Regions from separate parts of the Neobacillus sp. plas4 genome, predicted to be linked through region 3. Evidence: riboswitches for the same ligand, from Rfam matches in the RefSeq annotation. Region 3 holds a riboswitch; each other region holds the start of a gene.

Region 1 (4,214 bases), 280 kb from region 3:
TGCGGGGTCTTCCAAGCCAAAGGCAATTTCCTCATAAACACTATCGGTAATAAACTGATGCTCCGGATTTTGAAACACATATCCCAGCTTTTTATATAATTCCTTCTCCCTCCATTTGGAGAGTGGAACGTCGCAAAAGTGGATTTCTCCTTGCGTAAGCGGAATGAGTCCTGCTAAACATTTTGATAACGTCGTCTTTCCAGAACCATTCGCACCAACAAGTGCAGTCAGCTCTCCTTTACGTATACTTAAATGAATATTTTTTAAGTACCCGCGGGCAAAGAGACCCTTGACTTCAAGGAGTGGTTCATCTTTAACAGTGGCAGGGTTTGATTTTTTAAGAAAATCAGCCGAATTCTTAAGCCCCGCTATTAATTCTTGCTTTCGGAGCGGAAGTCTTTCCCCTTTAAAAATACCAGCCTTTTTAGCTGCCATCGCTGCTTCCACTACTTTTGGCAGCCAAATGCCTTCTTTTTGTAAATATGGTGTGAATTCACCAAAACATTCTGCTGGCGTTCCATCGAAAAGCACCATTCCACTTGAATCAATGACGAGACAGCGGTCCATCATCTCTACCCAATCATCCAATTTGTGTTCAATGACAATCAGTGTAAACGGATGCTCGTTCCTTAACATAGTGATTGTCTCAACCAGTTCCGTGCTCGACAGCGGATCTAGGTTCGCCGTCGGCTCATCAAGAATAATGACCTCCGGTTGGAGGGCCAACACGCAGGCAAGTGCAAGTTTCTGCTTTTGCCCTCCCGAAAGTGTATGGATAACCGTTTTTTTCTCATCCTGCAACCCCACCAGAGCCAGGGCATAGTGAATCTTTGCTTCCATTTCTTGGCGCGGCACATGGAAGTTCTCCAAGCCAAACGCCACTTCCTCTTCCACCGTCAGCATACAGAATTGGCTTTCCGGGTCTTGAAACACAATTCCTATTTTTTGGTTCAGTTCACCTGGTTTAAACTCATCCAGCTTTTTTCCTTCAAACGTTAGGCTCCCCTTCAATACACCATCAACAGCTTCTGGGTACAACTTATTGAGGCAGAAGGCAAGCGTACTTTTTCCAGAGCCGCTTGGACCTAGGAGTAAAAGAGCTTGATTTTTTTCGACTGAAAACGTTAGATCTGTGAAAATTTCACGGTCTTCATAGCTGAATCCCAACCCCTCAGCTTCAATTTGATGCCTAAATGGTGACATTGCGTTTGTATTCCTTTCCTAACGGAAAACTGTTTAAGGCACCTGTTTTTGCCAGCCCTTCACTTAGATACTTGCCAAGTAACCCTGCCAGTAATGCTCCACTCAATAGGCGAACAAAGAACATGGCTGTGACATAACCTGGCGAAAGTGCCGCAAATCCTGATACATAAAAGCCCCAAGCAAAGCTAAACACCGACGAGCCCATTCCTGCTGCCATTAAAACCCAAGTGGAATAGTTCTTCCATTTCGTTGCTGCAAAGACTGCTTCGGCACCTAAACCTTGGATCATGCCGGAAACGATTAACTGCGGTCCTACGGCATTTCCTAGCATGACTTCAACGGTTGCCGCAACGGTTTCTGAGAGGAACGCTGCTCCAGGCTTACGGATAATATAGGCAGCAATAATCGAGACGATGAACCAAATTCCGAAAATCATGTCATAGCCAATCAATCCGAAAAGTCCGAATAGGACATTTCCGAGCTGGAGGAACAAAAGATAAACGACTGCAAAAACAACAGCAAGTACGGATAAAACGATGACTTCACGTAATTTCCATTTTGCGAGCATTTATTTATCCCCCTTTTTGGATGGACTGTTGGCCGACATCGCAACCGTCATTACAATATGGGTTGAATCACTTTCGTGTGCAACTTGAAAAGCATCCTCCAGCGTTTTAAATACTTTGTTTGCATTACCATCAAGTCTTGATGCGTAGTGAACACCTTTAGTGAAAGTACCTTGTTCTTGGCCAAGTTTTACTGCATCCATGATGACATTCATGTAGGTAGGGATCCCCATTGGATAGAGTGCAAATTGGACCGCGACTTCTTGTTGGATATGTAGTGATTTTTCTTCGTTTAAACGTTCAGGGCTTTCCGAAAGATAAACATCACCCGCTGAATCCCCTGGACAGCCATTTGAAAAAGTTGCTTGAAGAACAACATGATCGCCGTTTTTTGATGATTCTAGGAAAATAGCTTTTACCACATCAAATACGTGCTCAGATCTTCCGCGCACACATGTGCTTACATCGTCCGTTTCCATCCAAACCTTTGATGTATCTACTTCTTTAAGTGCTAATAAAATAATATTTACAAACCTATCAGACATTGGATAAATTGAAAACCGTGCTCCCGTAATTTCACTCGTACCGCAAAAATTAGACATACTTATTCCCCCATTCATTTTTTGGCAACAAAAAAACTGCACCCCATGGGGATGCAGTCGAATCATATCATCATTAAAAGTTCATGATAAGCTTCTCCTGCACTTCCCCACGCTAGTATTATCTAGATCGGGTCATAAGGGTCGGACAAACATCCTCTCAGCCAAAAGCTCCCCTAGTGCAAAAACCGTATGCAATTTTCATTGTTGCCATAATCTTAAGATAAATCTTTCAACTTGTAAAGAGATATGGTGATGTGATTTGGTGCCTGTCACCGTTTATGCATGGATGCATAAATGATGTATAAATGGTGACAGGCACCCCCCGTGGACATTGTCCACCCCAGGCGGACACTTCAAGGACTCCACTAGAATAATATAAAACAGGACTTTTTATATGGGGGAAGATCGATGGCTTTTTGGGATATTTTTTTCAATAGATGTGTGTTCTGTAAGCGGAAGGTTAGACCTTTAAGGAGTTATATTGATGATAACGGGAAGGTTATTAAGGTTTGTATTCCTTGTTCCGAATATGCTGAACGGAGAGCATATAGAGTCATAAAATAATGGTTGGTATTTTACCTTTAACTGTTCTATAAAAGCACAACAATTCATTTCTTATGAATTTATTCGGAAATAATTATTTGCCAATAACACTCTAAATCTATTTATTCTATCCAAGATTATATTCACTTGCCTAACCTAATAAGCTGTCATATGATAAAAAAATATACAATGATGTATAAATGGTTGAAACTGCGTTTCAACTTTGGTGACAGGCACCGTGAAAGAGGGGTTTTGTGAGGATGAAGCAGGATGGAATTTTCAAATCTGTCTGCCCGTTGGATTGTCCGGATCAGTGTGGATTGCTCTTACAAAAGGTTGATGGAAAAGTGGTTAAGGTGGAGGGCGACCCGGAGCATCCTGTGACCAAGGGGAATATCTGTAATAAGGTTCGTAATATGACGGAACGGATTTATGATGAAAACAGATTAAGATATCCGATGAAGCGAATAGGATCAAAGGGAGAAGGTAGATTTGAACGGATTAGCTGGGAGGAAGCGATTGAAACGATAACCTCCAAGTGGAAAAAGCTAATCGAAACGGACGGACCTGAAAGCATCCTTCCTTATAGCTTTTATGGAAACATGGGCCGACTGAATGCAGAAGGAATGGACCGTCGATTCTTCAACCGTTTGGGTGCGTCACAGCTTGACCGGAGTATTTGTTCATCTGCCGGCGCTGTCGGCTATCAATATACGATGGGTGGCAGTTTTGGAACCGATCCAGAAGATACGATTCATTCGAAGCTCATCCTGTTTTGGGGGATTAATGCTGCAAGCACCAATATGCACCAAATGGTATTAGCTCAAAAAGCACGGAAGGAAAATGGCGCCAAAATTGTCGTGATTGACGTTCATAAAAATCAAACTGGCAGATTGGCAGATTGGTTTATTCCTATTTTACCGGGTACCGATAGTGCTCTAGCTCTTGGAATTATGCATATTTTATTTGCTGAAAACATGGTGGATGTTTCCTTCCTCCAGCAATATACTGTCGGTTATGAAGAACTGCGCGAGCATGTCATTCAGTACGATCCTATGACAGTTTCAGAGATAACCGGGGTTCCCGTTGAGGATATTTATAAACTTGCTAGAATGTATGGTCAAACCTCCCCCTCATTTATTCGAATTGGTAACGGGCCGCAGCATCATGACAATGGCGGCATGTTTGTCCGAACGGTTTCTTGTCTTCCGGCATTAACAGGTCAATGGCTTATCAAAGGCGGCGGTGCGATTAAAGGCAATTCAGGATATCTTACTATTAACTCGTTACAATTGCAGCT
Region 2 (4,214 bases), 2.6 Mb from region 3:
ACTTTATAAAGATTTTCTGCAAAATCGAGTAACTGTGACTGCTTTTTCCATCAATTCTTAAACGGAGACTTGGAGGTACAGCTGCCTTCAAGAGTTCCAGCTGTTTTCCATTCGGAAACTTCGTTAGAAAAATTCTAGCCTCTTCTCTACCATGTCGGTCGCAGCTGCCAAACGTATAAATACCAAGTTCGTTCATCCAGCGGATCACTCCACGGATATATGGGTTAAAATCAGTAATAGGTAAATCTCCAAGGACTGGATCAATCAGCAACCCTCGTCCAGGGAATTTATGGTTTTAGCATATTCTTGTAGGAAGGAAATAAAATCTTCATCTGTAATCTTGTTATCGACTTCATGAAACAATTTCCCTGTACCAATCAGTAGTTTACCAGCATTACATACTCACTATTTATCGATCTGATCAAACAGGTGGAAAGACACGTTGGATGAGCAGGGATGAGTGCAATAATGGGATTCTCTGAGAGTAATTATGACGTAGAGGCAGCAAAATAAGATAACAAAAAGCAATTATCCCTTTCTATTATAAAAGTAAACGTCAAGTAGCCTCCAAATACTACATGGGTGGTGTATTTCGGGGCTAATTGACGTTTACGTAGAACATTGTGGTATGTATAAATAAATATAACTATAACTTGAAGGGATGGAGGACAGGTTCACTGTCCCAGTTACTTCTATTTCCTACTATATTTCCATTCCTACGTCCTCAAAGGTAGGCATATTTTTCATCATAGAGCAGGCTGCTTCTATAATAGGGAAAGCCAAAGCAGCGCCGGAACCTTCTCCTAAGCACATATCCATGTGTAACATTGGTTCGATTCCTAGCAGTTCACTCGCTATTTTTCCACCTGGTTCTAGAGACGCATGGGAGGTGATGAAATATTCCTTCGCTTTCGGTTCAATCCTTGCAGCAATTAAAGCAGATAGCAGGAAAACCTTATGGATACCTATTTATTTTCACGTCACCTTTTGAGACTTTTAAAGGGAAAGAACTAGCTATTTATGCTTACCATAAAGAAACCGGAGAAAAAATTACAGGGTTGTTCCCAGAAACAATTATAGAGCCGTCAACAGGCTATTCCACTTTAGAACGCTTCACTGCTACCTTTGCAGTTCCAAAAAGCGGCTTATGGCGTTATGAAGTGGTATTAGATTGTGAATTTTATGCTGATGTTGTTTTAGTGGTTAAAGAATAACAGTGAAATTCCATATTTTTAATGTGGAAAGACTTATATGAAGATTTCTGTGAATTAACCAAATCAGAGCAGATGGCATTGTTTTAGTGCGATTAAACAAGACTTGTTTCCAGATGAACCAGATAAAATTACTAAACTACTCAAAAGCATTCGTGAAGCCAGATTTTTTGCTTCTGGTTTGGGTTGTGTTCATTGTGGTAGCACTCCGGTTAAACGGAACGGTAAATCTAATTATACAACGGTTGAAATGTTAAGAAGTGCATAAAGAAAGACCTCGCAGTTTGAGGTCGGTGTATCGTTAAATTAATTTGACTTTTTGAGTAATACTTTTTGAATCTTTATTTGCTGTTTTTTGTAATAGGTATTCTTTTTCATTTTTTCACTATTAAGTTTTCCAATTGCAAAACGAACATCTTTATCATTCATAATTAAGTTTTTAAATTTATCATTATCAAGATATTTTTGAAACCATTGATATTCTTTTAGGAAATTTATATTCTTTTCTATTTCTTCCTCCGTTACATCCTTTGTTAAGGTAAATAGAAATGTACCTATTGAACCTAAAAGTTCAAGCAAAGCTCCCAATGATTCCACCCCCCTTACCTAAATTTCTTTACATTATCTACGCTTGATATTATAAAAGGTTCCTTTTAAATCAATATATTTACATATAACTATATCAAAAAATCCAAACATCATAAAAACAACAATCTTTGAGAACACAGCCTAATGAAAAAAAAGCAACTGAGCGAATGATCTGACCCAATAAAGTTAGACAAATATTCTTATGCAACATTTAAATTTTGCCTTCATTCGTTTGTGATTATATTCCCACCAATAAAAAAATCAGAAAATTGACATTTCTAATCAACGTGCTAATATTAACCATGTAAGGTAATTAATTCAAATGAATAAATGAATCAAATCCGCTAGAGGTGCCTTTTTAAAAGGCTGAGATTGAAGTGATACTTCGGGACTCTATGAACCTGATCTGGGTTATACCAGCGTAGGGAAGTGGGAAATTCGATATTTGGAGAGCAAATGCTTTATTTCAAATTTTTCGACCACTTTCTTACTATAGGAAGTGGTTTTTTGTTGTTTACTTGATTTCATTGAAAAGTAGCATCTTCAAATAGGAGGGGACATGTATTTTAACTAGTGTTAAAGGCAAAGAATTACATATTATATCCAATGGTAAAATGGCAATCGAACAGTTAGGGGAAATTGTAAGTGATATTCATCCATATATAACTGCAATTCATATACGAGAAAAACAAAAAACTGCTAGGGAGCTATTTCAAACAGTCGAACTTTTAACAAAAAAAAACATACCATTGTCAAAGATCATGATTAATGACCGGGTAGATGTTGCATTCGTAACAGGGGCCAGAGGCGTTCAATTAGCCTTTCATAGTTTAGAAGCAGCAAGTGTAAAAGAAAACTTTCCTCAGCTTAGGATAGGGAGTTCTATCCATTCCTATCATGAAGGTCTAAAAGCAAAAGAGAAGGGTGCAGATTACGTTCTATACGGACATGTTTTCCATTCTCAATCAAAACCAGATAAGATCCCAAACGGTCTTGAGGAAGTAAAAAAGCTATCAAATTTAGATATTGATGTTATTGCCATTGGAGGGATAACACCTGATAATACGGAGGTTCTAAAGGAAGGGGCAAATGGGATTGCTGTCATCTCAGGTGTTTTAGAAGCGCGTGACCCATTATTGGCAGTAATGGCTTATCGCAAGGCATTAAATAAGGGAGGTGAATAAATTGGAAAATTCATTTGATGTTGCCATAATCGGAGGAGGAATTAACGGAGCCTCGATTGCCTATCAGCTATCAAAGATAGGAAGAAAAGTAATCATTATTGAGAAGAATCAATTGGGGTGCCAAGCTTCAAGTGCAGCTGCGGGCAGCACAAGGTAAAATCATTGAATCAAAAATGCAATTTGATCTTTCACCAACGATTCACACGAATACAAAACCTTCTTTTTTAATATTGGAAATCAGTTTCTCTTTCGTTAGACGATTCATGAAAATAACATCAATCTTTAATGGAGTGGACATATCATGAATTCCTGTTCGATTAAGTTTTGATCGGTGCGAGAAATTATTTCTGTAAAAACAGCTAAATCAATATCAGAAGACCGCTGGTAATCTCCTCTTGCTCTTGAGCCAAATAAAAGAATTTCTTTAATTTGGTCATTCTTCCAACAAGCTTTGTAAGTGACTAATAAATCGTTTTGATATTCCTGTTGAATTCCAAATAAGCTCTGTCTCGGTTCCCATCTCAATCCTTTATGACGACTTATCTTTCTTAGCATTTCCGTACATTTTTTCCTTTTCCTGTTTAATAGTATAAATTGTATTTCTTGATAACCCTGTTTTACGATGAATGTTCATCACACTTTTACCAGCAGCCAATAATCGACTTACAAAAACTTAAATTCATTATATTGAATTATTGATAGAAGTAAATTTTTTTCTGTTAATTAAACTTATCAATTTACACTCAACTGTTAACAAGTCTTAACAACACACTGTATACAATCCCTTGTTAATCAGCCGAAAATAGTTGGCATGGTTTTTGCATTATAAAAGGGTGAGTGAAAAATAAATGGAGGTATTAAGATGATTCAATTAAAAGATATTGATGAAGAAATCTTGTTATTAAAAAAGTCAGTTGAAGCTTTTGCTAGAAAAGAAATTGAACCATACTACAAGCAGTGGGAACAGGACGGCGCTTTTCCAAAAGAATTATGGAAGAAACTAGGGGCAGCGGGCTTCCTTTGTGTGGATATTCCAGAGAAATATGGTGGATTAGGTGGCCCCCTATCCTATTCAGTAACAATTATTGATGAGTTAAGCAGGCTTGGCTATAGCTCAATAGTCGGAAATTTATCCGTCCATTCTATTATTATTCCACATTACATTCTAAATTCAGGCACGGAAGAACAGAAGAATTATTATTTACCTAAGATGGCAACAGGGGAATTAGTA
Region 3 (4,214 bases):
TATGAAGTTGATGATTTCAAGGATGGCAAAAGGTATTTGGACTTTGCTTATATTCGTCCCGCCATCCGAATTTGCCTTGAAGTCGACGGATATGGCCCTCATCTAAAGAACATAAGTAGATGGAAATTTTCAGACAACTTGGAACGTCAAAACCAGCTAGTGATTGATGGATGGACTGTGATCCGCTTTTCTTATGACCAAGTGAATGAGAAGCCTCGTCGATGCCAACAAATCGTTCAGCAAGTGATTGGGCGCTGGGTGAGTGATGAACTTGACCAGGCATCACTGTCCTTACTCGAAAAGGAAGTTCTTCGACTAGCGATTCGAAAAGGAGAAGAAATATCCCCTATAGAAGTCGAGAAGTATTTGAATCTAAGTGATAAGACGGTAAAAATTTTCTTTCTCAACTTGTCGATAAAAAGATGCTGATCCCCGCATCTGGGACCAAGAGAATCCGCTCTTATCGGTTGGGTGATCAGGTTAAGCACCCGATTGATGAATAGACGGAAAAATTCCGCTTAATTAGAAAATAAGATAAAAAGTTGCTTAAATAGACGGAGAAATTCCGCCTATTGACTAGAAAATGATGAAAATAGGCGATTTTGCAATGAATAACCGGAAAAACTCCGCTTATTTCCCTAAAAACGCACTCCATTCTGCATTTAACCGGAAAGTCTCCGCTTATTTTACTTTTACTAGGTTCCTCATTTGAGGAAAAACCCCCTTAACTAAAAGGAAGTAGATACGCTACGGTTTCTCTGTTCTTTTACTGCAAAAAAACACTGCAATCCCTTATCATATAAGGTGTTGCAGTGTTTTTAGTGTTAGTTCAATATGGTTACCTTTAATTGTTTTCTTCCAAAATTGATGGCATCTTGTTTAGAAGGAATAAAGACATCAATTTTATTTCCTTTAATGGCTCCGCCAGTATCTCCGGCGATTGCTTCACCATAGCCTTCTACATACACTTTACTTCCCAACGGGATAACAGATGGATCAACGGAAATGACCTTTTGATTTGGATTTTCTATAAGGTTAATTCCAGTAGCCGTAATACCGGAGCAGCCTTCACAAGAAGCGGTATAGGCTGTTGCTTCAACGATAATTTCTTTTGATTCAGGTGCAGCGGCTTCTACTGCAGGGGCACTTTCAATTGGTGCCGGCGCTACTGCTGGCGCTTCCGCTGCAGGAGTACTTTCAGACGGCGCAGGAGTTGCTTGTGCCTCAACTACAGGCGTACTTTCTGTTTTTGTTGGTGGTGCAGGTTGTTCTGATTTATTTGTTAAAGAAATAGTAGTAGGTTTTAAACCTTCAAAGATTACTAGATTTAATCCAGGATGGATCAAATCGCTATGTAATTGATTCCATTCCTTCAGTTGTGGAACTGTTACTTGATGTGCCATTGCTATGTCCCATAAGGTGTCGCCTTGTATAACCGTATAGCGTTTTTCAGGGGCAACGGTTAGTACATCCCCAGGATGTATTAGATCTGATGTAAGATTATTTAACTTTTGGATATATTCCACAGACATGTTGTTTGCACGCGATAGAGCCCAAAGAGTGTCTCCTTTTTGTACTGTAATCGATGCAGCTTGAACATTAGCACTTACAGTTACTGAGAGTACAGCAACTGCTAAAATCGATACAAATTTCTTAAGCATTCATTTACCCTCCATGTTCTTTGGTTGCTAATTTTTAATAATCGTAACATAGAATATTCCGAGAAAAAGAACAGGGAGGTGTTAATTCGATTACAACCATGGCGATTATATTGCAATACTATTTCTAAGGTTAACTAAACTCTATAAAGTCAGTCGTTAAAAGGAAGTGTAAAAGTGTTTCGGGGAGCTGCTATCTAGTAAATAGTTAGATTTTTATGATAATTAATGATTGACTTCAGTAGATTGCATATGTAGAGTTAATAGTAATTTAATAGGAAGACCACTAGGGGAGCCATTTATGGCTGAGACAGGTATGATCCTGGACCCTTTGAACCTGATCTAGTTCATACTAGCGTAGGAAAGTGGAGTCTGTGTCAGGATATTGTCAATTATTCTACCGCTCCATTTTTGGGGCGGTTTTTTCGTTTTTACCATTTTTTGCTCCAACTAGAGTCTTCCCGTTAATACCAATAAGGGGGCTGATGTTATGAGTTTTTCTGCAAATCTAAGAAATGAAGCAAATCCAATCTTTAATGCGATTTTTGAACATCCATTTGTCCAAGGCATTGCCAATGGAGATTTAAAAAAGGAGCAGTTGATTCATTATGTGAAACAAGACTTTGAATATTTAAATGCTTTTATTCGAATTTATGGAGTAGCAGTTTCGAAGTGTGAGAATCGTGAAGATATGGATATGTTTAATCAGCAAATTTCATTTATCTTAAACAGTGAAATCCATCCGCACAACAACTTTTGTCAAGTTGCCGGTGTGCCATACGAAGAACTACAAGGTTACCCATTAGCACCATCCGCACTTCATTATACACGTCATATGCTTACCGTTGCTCATGAGGGAACATTAGGAGAAATTTTAGCTGTTTTATTACCATGCCCATGGACATATTGGGAAATTGGGAAAAAACTATTACAAGAGATTCATCCGGATCCATCACATCCATTTTATGAATGGATCACTTTCTACGGAATGATTACAGATTCCATTACTACAAAATTTTGCGCGCTATTGGATGAGTGGGCGAAGGACGCACCAGAAAGAGAAAAAGAAAAAATGAAACAACATTTCTTACTAAGCTGTCAGCTTGAATATATGTTTTGGGATATGGCCTATAATCTTGAAGAATGGCCAGTGAAATTGGAGTTAGTAAAAGGATGAGTTTTATCGGGTTTCTTTTATAATTGAAAAAAACAGGCATGATTCAATTTTGATGAATCATGCCTGTTTTATTTTATGAATTTTTTATTGGTATTGTGAAATGGTGAGCAAAATTTCAAAAAGCAACAAAGTTTAAGAAAAGAGCCTTTACAAACAATTTACTCACAATTAACACTATATAACTTGGTACCAAGTTATTCTTATAGCAAAGATAAAGGAGGGACCTGCGTGAAAATTGAGTTACATTGTCATACGAATATTTCAGATTGTCCATTGTCGATTGAGGAAGTCTTGGAGTTAGCTCTTGCACAAGGGGTTTCGCACTTAGCGATTACGAACCATGACACCACGAAAGGTCTTAAAGAGGCAGTTGAAACAGGAAAGAGATATGGAATAGAAGTCATTCCAGGCATTGAGATGTCAGGGTTTGATTTTGAAAGAGGCCGCCGTGTTCACATCCTCGGTTATTTTATTGAACCTGGTCATGATGGAATTGAAACGATTTGTCAACCACTCGTTAACAATAGACACAGAGCCTCGGAGGAAATGGTAGAAAGATTAATCGCTGCAGGATATAAGATCACATGGGAGCGCTGTAAGGAAATTGCTCATGGAGGGACAGGAGTTTACAAGCAGCATATCATGCATGCATTGATTGAAGCAGGATATACCGATTCCATTTATGGTCCACTTTATAAAAAATTATTTAATCGCGGACAAAATGGTGAGAAGCCGGGGATTGCTTTTATTCCAATGGAATATATGGACGCCAAAACAGCAGTTCAGGCGATTCTTCTTGCTGGCGGAGTACCGGTGCTTGCTCACCCGGGTCAGTATGGAAACTTTGAAATGGTGCCGGATTTAGTGGAAGCTGGATTGCAGGGAATTGAGGTTTGGCATCCGTTGCATGATAAGAAACATGAGGAACAAGCCAAACAGCTGGCAAGGAAGTATGACTTAATCATGACTGGTGGATCTGATTTTCACGGTGAATATGGAGAAAAACCTGTACTAATTGGGAGTAAAAGCCCAGGAATGGAGACTTTTGAAGCGTTAGTAGCGAGAAGAGAGCGGACCGGAAAAAAAGAATCATCTAAATAAGGAGCTGAACATTCCTATGCCATTTATTTATCAGCCCAAAAAAGAAAAAAAGTTATCCATCACTCCAAGCTTCGCTGATTCCAGTTATATTATTAATAGTTATGCGGGGGAATGGACTTCGATTGGAGAAAATAATCATATCATCGAGTCGACATTTGGTGATTATACCTACACGATGGATGATGTAACAGTTAACTATGCAGAAATAGGGAAGTTTTGTTCGATTGCGTCCCACGTATGTATTAATCCGGTCCAGCATCCTATGGACCGAGTCAGTC

The links. A riboswitch is a leader RNA that binds a small molecule or an ion and turns the genes downstream of it on or off. The one in region 3 is predicted to bind thiamine pyrophosphate.
Region 1: another riboswitch for thiamine pyrophosphate. It lies ahead of AC2TFD_RS25955 (YkoF family thiamine/hydroxymethylpyrimidine-binding protein); the one in region 3 lies ahead of tenA (thiaminase II).
Region 2: another riboswitch for thiamine pyrophosphate. It lies ahead of AC2TFD_RS14045 (thiamine phosphate synthase); the one in region 3 lies ahead of tenA (thiaminase II).

What each region holds. Positions count from the first base shown of each region.
Region 1 covers NZ_CM170152.1:5,134,775-5,138,988, forward strand. Annotated here, with positions in the region: gene AC2TFD_RS25945 (ABC transporter ATP-binding protein) at 1-1,203, opposite strand, end outside; gene AC2TFD_RS25950 (ECF transporter S component) at 1,190-1,771, opposite strand; gene AC2TFD_RS25955 (YkoF family thiamine/hydroxymethylpyrimidine-binding protein) at 1,772-2,371, opposite strand; TPP riboswitch at 2,459-2,556, opposite strand; gene AC2TFD_RS25960 (molybdopterin-containing oxidoreductase family protein) at 3,175-4,214, shown strand, end outside.
Region 2 covers NZ_CM170152.1:2,814,010-2,818,223, forward strand. Annotated here, with positions in the region: gene AC2TFD_RS14020 (hypothetical protein) at 1-271, opposite strand, end outside; partial or broken gene AC2TFD_RS14025 (nicotinate-nucleotide--dimethylbenzimidazole phosphoribosyltransferase) at 703-945, opposite strand; gene AC2TFD_RS14030 (hypothetical protein) at 924-1,214, shown strand; partial or broken gene AC2TFD_RS14035 (IS1595 family transposase) at 1,236-1,440, shown strand; gene AC2TFD_RS14040 (hypothetical protein) at 1,518-1,799, opposite strand; TPP riboswitch at 2,136-2,244, shown strand; gene AC2TFD_RS14045 (thiamine phosphate synthase) at 2,414-2,983, shown strand; gene AC2TFD_RS14050 (FAD-dependent oxidoreductase) at 2,985-3,140, shown strand; gene AC2TFD_RS14055 (nucleotidyltransferase domain-containing protein) at 3,266-3,538, opposite strand; gene AC2TFD_RS14060 (acyl-CoA dehydrogenase family protein) at 3,846-4,214, shown strand, end outside.
Region 3 covers NZ_CM170152.1:5,415,154-5,419,367, reverse strand. Annotated here, with positions in the region: gene AC2TFD_RS27100 (hypothetical protein) at 1-429, shown strand, start outside; gene AC2TFD_RS27095 (LysM peptidoglycan-binding and 3D domain-containing protein) at 825-1,661, opposite strand; TPP riboswitch at 1,937-2,039, shown strand; gene tenA (thiaminase II) at 2,149-2,835, shown strand; gene AC2TFD_RS27085 (PHP domain-containing protein) at 3,064-3,936, shown strand; gene AC2TFD_RS27080 (DapH/DapD/GlmU-related protein) at 3,953-4,214, shown strand, end outside.